Regions from separate parts of the Streptomyces sp. NPDC059895 genome, predicted to be linked through region 1. Evidence: riboswitches for the same ligand, from Rfam matches in the RefSeq annotation. Region 1 holds a riboswitch; the other holds the start of a gene.
The links. A riboswitch is a leader RNA that binds a small molecule or an ion and turns the genes downstream of it on or off. The one in region 1 is predicted to bind cobalamin.
Positions count from the first base shown of each region.

Region 2: linked by a shared signal. The riboswitch ahead of ACFV9M_RS25005 (energy-coupling factor ABC transporter permease) and the one ahead of ACFV9M_RS27365 (ribonucleoside-diphosphate reductase subunit alpha) in region 1 are both predicted to bind cobalamin.

Region 1 covers NZ_JBHWKO010000028.1:36,163-40,568, forward strand. Annotated here, with positions in the region: gene mctP (monocarboxylate uptake permease MctP) at 1-982, shown strand, start outside; gene ACFV9M_RS27360 (GNAT family N-acetyltransferase) at 1,088-1,594, shown strand; cobalamin riboswitch at 1,635-1,784, shown strand; gene ACFV9M_RS27365 (ribonucleoside-diphosphate reductase subunit alpha) at 1,908-4,259, shown strand; gene ACFV9M_RS27370 (ribonucleotide-diphosphate reductase subunit beta) at 4,259-4,406, shown strand, end outside.
Region 2 covers NZ_JBHWKO010000023.1:102,813-107,218, forward strand. Annotated here, with positions in the region: gene ACFV9M_RS24995 (MarR family winged helix-turn-helix transcriptional regulator) at 179-667, opposite strand; gene ACFV9M_RS25000 (PP2C family protein-serine/threonine phosphatase) at 833-1,996, shown strand; cobalamin riboswitch at 2,208-2,391, shown strand; gene ACFV9M_RS25005 (energy-coupling factor ABC transporter permease) at 2,421-3,128, shown strand; gene ACFV9M_RS25010 (energy-coupling factor ABC transporter substrate-binding protein) at 3,125-3,565, shown strand; gene cbiQ (cobalt ECF transporter T component CbiQ) at 3,572-4,324, shown strand; gene ACFV9M_RS25020 (RNA-guided endonuclease InsQ/TnpB family protein) at 4,290-4,406, opposite strand, start outside.

The DNA.
Region 1 (4,406 bases):
CCCGATCAAGCTGGGCGGGTTCGACGACGTCTTCGCCCAGGCGGGTGACGCGTTCGCGCAGGTCAACCCGGCGACGGACAAGCCGCGCGGCGCGCTGGTGCCGGCCGAGGCGGGTCAGTGGACGTACGCCACGCTGGCCCTGGGCTCCGCGCTGGCGCTCTTCATGTACCCGCACTCGATCACCGCGACGCTGTCCTCGAAGAGCCGTGAGGTGATCCGCCGCAACACCACGATCCTGCCGCTGTACTCCCTCATGCTCGGCCTGCTGGCCCTGCTGGGCTTCATGGCGATCGCGGCCGGGGTCAAGGTCACCAACGGGCAGCTGGCCATCCCGCAGCTGTTCGAGGACATGTTCCCGGACTGGTTCGCGGGCGTGGCCTTCGCCGCGATCGGCATCGGCGCGCTGGTCCCGGCGGCGATCATGTCCATCGCGGCCGCGAACCTGTTCACCCGCAACATCTACAAGGACTTCATCAAGCCGGACGCCACGCCCAAGGAGGAGACCCGCGTCTCCAAGCTGGTCTCGCTGCTGGTGAAGGTGGGCGCCCTGGCCTTCGTCCTGACGATGGACAAGACGGTGGCCATCAACTTCCAGCTCCTCGGCGGCATCTGGATCCTGCAGACCTTCCCGGCCCTGGTCGGCGGCCTGTTCACCCGCTGGTTCCACCGCTGGGCGCTGCTCGGGGGCTGGGCCGTCGGCATGGCCTACGGCACGCTCGCCGCGTACGGCGTGGCCTCCCCCACCCAGAAGCACTTCGGCGGGTCGGCGAAGGAGATCCCCGGCATCGGCGAGATCGGGTACATCGGTCTGACGGCGTTCGTGCTGAACGTGGTGGTGACGGTGGTCCTGACCTTCGTCCTGAAGGCGCTGAAGGCCCCGGAGGGCGTCGACGAGACGAGCCCGGAGGACTACACGGCGGACGCCGGCGACCCGGGCGTCCAGGTGGAGCTGCCGCCGGCGACCGCCGGAACGTCCCACTAGCCAGAACGTCCCACTAGCCAGAACGTCACACGCGGCAGAGCTCGCGGTGGGCCGGCGGAGAAATCCGGCGGCCCACCGTCGTGTGCGTGGGGCAGACTGCGCGCCATGGACATACGGATCCGGGAAGCGGAACCCTCCGAGTACGCCGGCCTCGGCGACCTGACCGCCCGCGCCTACCTCGACGACGGACTCCTCGACTACGGCGAGGGCGACCCGTACCTGCCCGTGCTGAAGGACGTGGCCGCGCGGGCGGCCGCCGCCACCGTCCTCGTGGCCGTGGCGGGCGACCTGCTCCTGGGCGGGGTCACCTTCGTACCGGGCCCCGGGCCCGTCGCCGACATCGCCCGCCCCGGCGAGGCCGAGATCCGCGCGCTGGCGGTCGCCCGCGAGCAGCGCGGCCGGGGCGCCGGCGAGGCCCTCGTGCGGGCCTGTGTCGAGCGTGCGCGGACCACGCGGGGCTGCACGGCCGTCGTGCTGTCGAGCCAGCGGGCCATGCACACCGCCCACCGGCTCTACGAGCGCCTGGGCTTCGTCCGCACACCCGAGCGGGACTGGAATCCCGTGCCGCACCTGGACGACATCACTCTCATGGCCTACCGGTTGACGCTCTGAGATCACTCGCAACACAACATCTGGGGGTGGCGTGACGGGCGAGCACAAGATGTATGCTCGTGCTCGCTGTCGCCGCAGGGGAATCCGGTGCGAATCCGGAACTGTCCCGCAACGGTGTACAGGTGTGCGCCCCTACCCGTGTGCGCACACCTGTCCAGTCCGAGGACCTGCCGACAGTGCGCCCGGCCGTCCGGCTCGGGTGCCTTGACGTCCGGGCCTCGTGGAGTGGGCCGGTGGACGCGACGCCGTGCGCGCTCGTGTGCTGCCCCCCTGCTCTCCGCCAGGCCCCTTGCCGAGCGAGGGAGAGCCCCACGTGACCATCGCGCCAGCCGATCCGGCCTCAGTCACCCCGCAGGACACCGACGGTCCCGGTACCGCCCTGCTGCGGACCCTGACCGAGCTGACCGCCGACCTGCCCGACGCCGACCCGGGCCGGGTCGCCGCCGCCGCCCTGCGGGGCCGCTCCGCGCGGGCGGACGAGACGGAACTGCGCGAGCTGGCCACGGAGGCGGCCGCCGGCCTCATCTCCGAGGACCCCGCCTACTCCCGGCTGGCCGCCCGTCTGCTCACCCTCGGCATCCGCGCCGAGGCCGCCTCCCAGGGCGTCACCTCCTTCACCGGGTCGGTCGCGGTGGGACACCGGGAGGGGCTGATCGCCGACCGGACCGCCGCGTTCGTACGGCTGCACGGCGCGCGGCTCGACGCGCTGGTCGACCCGCACGCCGACGACCGCTTCGGGTACTTCGGCCTGCGCACCCTGCACAGCCGCTACCTCCTGCGCCACCCGATCACCCGCAAGGTCGTCGAGACGCCCCAGCACTTCCTGCTGCGCGTCGCCGCCGGACTCGCCGAGGACGACACCACGCGGGCCGTGGACGAGGTCGCCGCGCTCTACGGGCTCATGAGCCGCCTGGACTACCTCCCCTCCTCCCCCACGCTCTTCAACTCCGGCACCCGGCACCCCCAGATGTCGTCGTGCTACCTCCTCGACTCCCCCCAGGACGAGCTGGACTCGATCTACGACCGCTACCACCAGGTCGCCCGCCTCTCCAAGCACGCCGGCGGCATCGGGCTGTCGTACTCCCGGATCCGCTCCCGCGGCTCCCTCATCCGCGGCACCAACGGGCACTCCAACGGCATCGTCCCGTTCCTGAAGACCCTCGACGCCTCCGTCGCCGCCGTGAACCAGGGCGGCCGGCGCAAGGGCGCGGCCGCGGTCTACCTGGAGACCTGGCACTCCGACATCGAGGAGTTCCTGGAGCTGCGCGACAACACCGGCGAGGACGCCCGCCGTACGCACAACCTGAACCTCGCGCACTGGATCCCCGACGAGTTCATGCGCCGGGTGGACGCCGACGCGCAGTGGTCCCTCTTCTCCCCCTCCGACGTGCCCGAACTGGTCGACCTGTGGGGCGAGGAGTTCGACGCGGCCTACCGCGAGGCCGAGGCGGCGGGCCTGGCGCGGAAGACGATCCCGGCGCGCGAGCTGTACGGCCGGATGATGCGCACCCTCGCGCAGACCGGCAACGGCTGGATGACCTTCAAGGACGCCGCCAACCGCACCGCCAACCAGACCGCGACGCCGGGCCACGTCGTGCACTCCTCCAACCTCTGCACGGAGATCCTGGAGGTCACCGACGACGGGGAGACGGCGGTCTGCAACCTGGGATCGGTGAACCTCGGCGCCTTCGTCGACGGCGACGGCATCGACTGGCAGCGGCTGGACGACACCGTCCGCACCGCCGTCACCTTCCTCGACCGCGTCGTCGACATCAACTTCTACCCGACCGAGCAGGCGGGCCGCTCCAACGCCCGCTGGCGCCCGGTCGGCCTCGGCGCGATGGGCCTCCAGGACGTCTTCTTCAAGCTGCGCCTGCCCTTCGACTCCCCCGAGGCCAAGGCGCTCTCCACCCGGATCGCCGAGCGCGTCATGCTCGCCGCGTACGAGGCCTCCGCCGACCTCGCCGAACGCAACGGCCCGCTGCCGGCCTGGGAGAAGACCCGCACCGCCCGGGGCGTCCTGCACCCGGACCACTACGGCGTCGAGTTCACCTGGCCGGAGCGCTGGGCGGCCCTGCGCGAGCGCATCGCCGCCACCGGGCTGCGCAACTCCCTGCTCCTCGCCATCGCGCCGACCGCCACCATCGCGTCGATCGCGGGCGTCTACGAGTGCATCGAGCCGCAGGTGTCCAACCTGTTCAAGCGCGAGACGCTGTCCGGCGAGTTCCTCCAGGTCAACTCCTACCTGGTGCGGGACCTCAAGGAGCTCGGCGTCTGGGACGCGCGCACCCGCGAGGCGCTGCGCGACTCGGGCGGCTCGGTGCAGGACTTCACCTGGATCCCGGCCGACGTCCGCGCCCTCTACCGCACCGCCTGGGAGATCCCGCAGCGCGGCCTGATCGACATGGCCGCCGCCCGCACCCCGTACCTGGACCAGGCGCAGTCCCTGAACCTGTTCCTGGAGACGCCGACCATCGGCAAGCTCTCCTCGATGTACGCGTACGCCTGGAAGTCGGGCCTCAAGACGACGTACTACCTGCGCTCGCGCCCGGCGACCCGCATCGCCCGCGCCGCACAGGCCACCGTTCCCGTCCAGCGGCCGGCGCCCGAGGACGCCGTCGCCTGTTCCCTGGAAAACCCCGAGTCCTGCGAGGCCTGCCAGTAATGAGCTCCACCGTGAAGAACCTTCTCGACCCCGGCTTCGAGCTGACTCTGCGCCCCATGCGCTACCCGGACTTCTACGAGCGCTACCGGGACGCCATCAAGAACACCTGGACCGTGGAGGAGGTCGACCTCCACTCGGACGTGGCCG
Region 2 (4,406 bases), on a different contig from region 1:
GGACCGGAGTAACCCGCACGGCCCGTCGCATGCGTCGGCCGGGCCGCGGGACCGTGGATCACGCGCGTCCGCCGAGAGCGCGTCCGCCGACATTCCGTCGTCGGCGGCGCAGGTCGGGGCGGGTTCGGGGTATCCGCATCTCCGGAGACGGCCACGGAGCGGGAGGGAGCGGGAATGGTCAGGCGATCCGGCTGCCGGAGTTCCCGGCGTCGTCGTGTATCAGCGTCGCCGCCGCGTCGCAGAAGGCCTCCAGCCCCTCCAGCAGCGCGACCCGCCGGGCGGCGGGCATCACCGCCAGCACCGCCTGCACCTGCTGCTCCCGGCGCACGCGCAGATCCGCGAGGAAGGCCCGCCCCCGGCCGCTGAGACACAGCCGCACCTCGCGCCGGTCGGCCGGGCTCACCGCCCGTTCGACGAGCCCGGAGGCCTGCAACCGGTCGCAGAGCCGGCTGGTCGACGGCGGGGTCGAGGCGAGCGAGTCGGCGAGGGTGCGCAGATTGATGCCCTCGTGGTGCTCGAGGATCAGCAGCACGCGCAACTGGGACGCGGAGGCGGGGGCGGTCGAGGCCCTGCCCCACAGGACTTCCAGCAGCTCCGCGGCCGTCGCGGTGACCCGTGCGACCTCTTCGGGCTCCGGGCGATGGCGGAAGGCAGTCACGGTCCACACTCTCGCAGGCACTGGGTCGACCGCCAGCGTACTAGGGACCGCGTGAGCGGGCCTCGTCGCGCGCCCGGGGAGGGGGCGGCGGCACGGCGGGCGCGGCCGCACCGAGGGCCCCGTGCGCGCACGGGGCCGCCAAGGATTCGACGGATTCGACGAAAGGTTGATGTTGTGACCACCGTGAACGCACTGGCGACCGCCGAGCGCGCGCTGCGGACGGCGGCCCCCCACGAGGTGCTCGACGCGGTCCGCGGCGTACTGCTCCGTCAGTACGCGGCGGACTCCGTCGAGCTGTACCTCGCCGACTACGGTCTGACGGTGCTGCAACCGGTGTCCGAGCTGCCGCACACCGCGGAACCGGTGTCCGTGCACGACGGCCCGGCCGGCCGGGCGTTCGGCTCGCAGGAGCCGTTCGTGGAGGCCGTCCGGGACGGGCGGGTGCGGGCGCACCTGCCGGTCTCCGTGCGCGGCGACCGGCTCGGCGTGCTGACGGTGACCCTGCCGCGGCCGGCCGACGACGTGCTGGCCGAGCTCACGGAGATCGCCCGGGCGCTGGGGCACGAGCTGATCGTGGCCGAGCGGGACACCGACCTCTATCTCCAGGCGAGACGCAAGGACCGGCTCACCCTGGCCGCCGAGATGCAGTGGCACCTGCTCCCGGGCCGGTCGTGCAGCCGCCCCGAGTTCGATCTGGGCGCGCAACTGGAGCCCGCCTACGCGGTCTTCGGCGACAACTACGACTGGTCCGTGACGGCCGACCGCCTGATGCTGTACGTCACCAACGGTATGGGCGAGGGCACGGAGGCCTCCCTGCTGACCGGCCTGGCCATCACCGCGCTGCGCAACGCCCGGCGGGCCGGCCTGTCCCTCGCGGACCAGGCGGCCCTCGCCGACCAGGCCGTGCACGCCCACTACCGGGGCCGCTGCTACCTGTCGGTCCTCATGGTCGACCTCGACCTCACGACGGGACGCGCCCGGGTGGTGGACGCCGGTTCGCCGCGCATGCTGAGGCTGCGCGGGGGCAGCGTGGAACGGATCCCCCTCGACGCCCAGTTGCCGCTCGGCATGTTCGAGGAGACCGACTACGTGGAGCAGGAGGTCCGGGCCGAGCCCGGCGACCGCCTAGTCTTCGTCAGCGACGGCGTGCACGCGGTCGCCTCCCCCGGCGGAGAGACGTACGGCGACGCCCCCCTCGCCCGGGCGATCCAGGCCACCCGCCTGCTGCCGGCGGCCGAGGTACCGCACGCCGTCCTGCGCGAACTCACCCGCCACCGCGGCGAACGGACTCCGGAGGACGACGCCTTGGTGGTCTGCCTGGACTGGCGGGGCCGCTGATCCGGGAGGGCGGGGGCCCGGAGGCCCGGAGGCCCGGAGGCCCCGCCGGGCGGGCGTATGCGGTCGGTGGCGTGCGCGGTCGGGCGGCGTACCCGGGGCGGGCGTACGGCGATTCGGGCGGCGCGCCCGGGGCGGGTGTGCGCCGGGGCGTGAGCCGTCGCCCGCCGTTCGCGCGCCCCCGTTGCCGCTTGTCACCGCCCCGGTCCGCGCACTACTGTCACCACGCCTTGGTGAACGGGAAATCCGGTGTGATGCCGGTGCGGCCCTCGCCACTGTGATCGGGAAGTCCGGCTCCGGCCCTCGCGGGCAGCCACTGGGTCCTCGGACCCGGGAAGGCGGAGCACGGGCGGTGGTACCCGTCAGCCAGGAGACCGGCCAAGGCGCGTCAACCATCCACGAGGTGCTGGAGAGGGTCTGCTGAGCCATGCACATAGCCGAGGGTTTCCTTCCTCCGGCGCACGCGGTCGCCTGGGGCGTCGCGTCGGCGCCGTTCGTCGTCCACGGAGTCCGCGCACTGAGCCGTGAGGTGCGGGAGCACCCGGAGAGCACTCTCCTCCTCGGCGCCTCCGGAGCCTTCACGTTCGTCCTGTCCGCTCTCAAGCTGCCCTCGGTGACCGGCAGTTGTTCGCACCCCACCGGGACCGGCCTGGGCGCCATCCTCTTCCGGCCGCCGGTCATGACGGTGCTGGGCACCATCACCCTGCTCTTCCAGGCGCTGCTGCTCGCGCACGGCGGGCTGACCACGCTCGGCGCCAACGCCTTCTCGATGGCGATCGTCGGTCCCTGGGCCGGCTACGGCACGTACCGGCTGCTGCGGCGGCTCGCCGTACCGCTGATGGTCACGGTGTTCTCCGGCGCGTTCGTCGCCGACCTGTCCACGTACTGCGTCACCAGCGTGCAGCTGGCGCTGGCGTTCCCCGACCCGGGCAGCGGGTTCCTGGGCGCGCTCGGCAAGTTCGGCTCCATCTTCGCCGTCACGCAGATCCCGCTCGCGGTCAGCGAGGGTCTGCTCACCGTCCTCGTGATGCGCCTGCTGGTGCAGTCCAGCAAGGGCGAACTGACCCGGCTCGGCGTGCTCGTCACCGGGCGGCGGACGGAGCAGCCGACCGGGACGGAGGCGGTGGCCCGGTGAGCCGCAACACGAGGATCAACGCCCTGCTGCTGCTCGTGGTGGTCGCCCTCGCGGTGCTGCCGCTGGCCCTGGGCCTGGGCGACGGCAAGAAGGAGCCGTTCGCGGGCTCCGACGCCGAGGCGGAGACGGCGATCACCGAGATCGAGCCGGACTACGAACCGTGGTTCTCCCCGCTGTACGAGCCGCCGTCCGGTGAGATCGAGTCGGCGCTGTTCGCCGTCCAGGCGGCGCTGGGCGCGGGCGTCCTCGCCTACTACTTCGGCCTGCGCCGGGGCCGGCGGCAGGGCGAACTGCGGGCGAGGGCCCTGCCGGACGCCCCGGAGACCGCGCACCGGACGGCCCCGGACGACGGCCCGGACGGCGCGGAGCGTGCGGAGGGGACCGCGACGGCGGACGGTGCCCCCGGCACCGGGAAGTCCGCGCGGGGACGGGCCTGAGACTTCGTGCTGCCGATCGACGCGGCGGCGCACAGCAGCCGCTGGCGCCGCCGTCACCCCGTGGACAAGGCCGTACTCGGACTCGGGCTGACCCTGCTCGCGATCTCCCTGCCGCCCTGGCCGGGCGCGGCCCTGGTGCTGGTGACGGCGCTCGCCCTGCTGCTGGGCCCGGCGGGGGTGCCGGCCCGCCGGCTGTGGCGCGCCTACCGGGTGCCGCTGGGCTTCTGCGTCACCGGTGCCCTGCCCTTGCTGGTGCGGGTGGGCGGGCCCGGCGCCTTCGTGGGCCTGGCCGACGGCGGGCCCACGCGGGCCGGGGAGCTGATGCTGCGCACCTCGGCCGCCTCCCTCGGCGTGCTGCTGTTCGCGTTCACCACCCCCGTGTCAGACCTGCTGCCGCGGCTGGTGCGGGCCGGCGTGCCCGCGCCGGTCGTGGACGTCGCCCTGGTCACGTACCGCATGAGTTTCCTGCTGCTGGACTCCGTGCGGCGGATCCGGGAGGCCCAGGCGGCCCGGCTCGGGCACACCTCGCGGGCCGCCGAGTGGCGCTCCCTCGCGGGGCTCGGCGCCACCGCCTTCGTGCGGGCCTTCGACCGGGCGGCGCGGCTCCAGACCGGGCTCGCCGGGCGCGGCTACGACGGCACCCTGCGCGTCCTGGTGCCCGAGGCCCGCGTCTCCGTCCGCTTCACGGCCGCGAGCTGCGCGCTCCTCGCAGCGGTGGCCGCCCTCACCCTCGTCGTCGTGGAAGGGCCCCTGTCTTGACTTCCTCCCCCGCCTGAAGGCGGGGGATTCCAGCGGTCGCCCGCTGGGGTTCCTGCTTCATCGACGACCGCCCCGTCCGGGA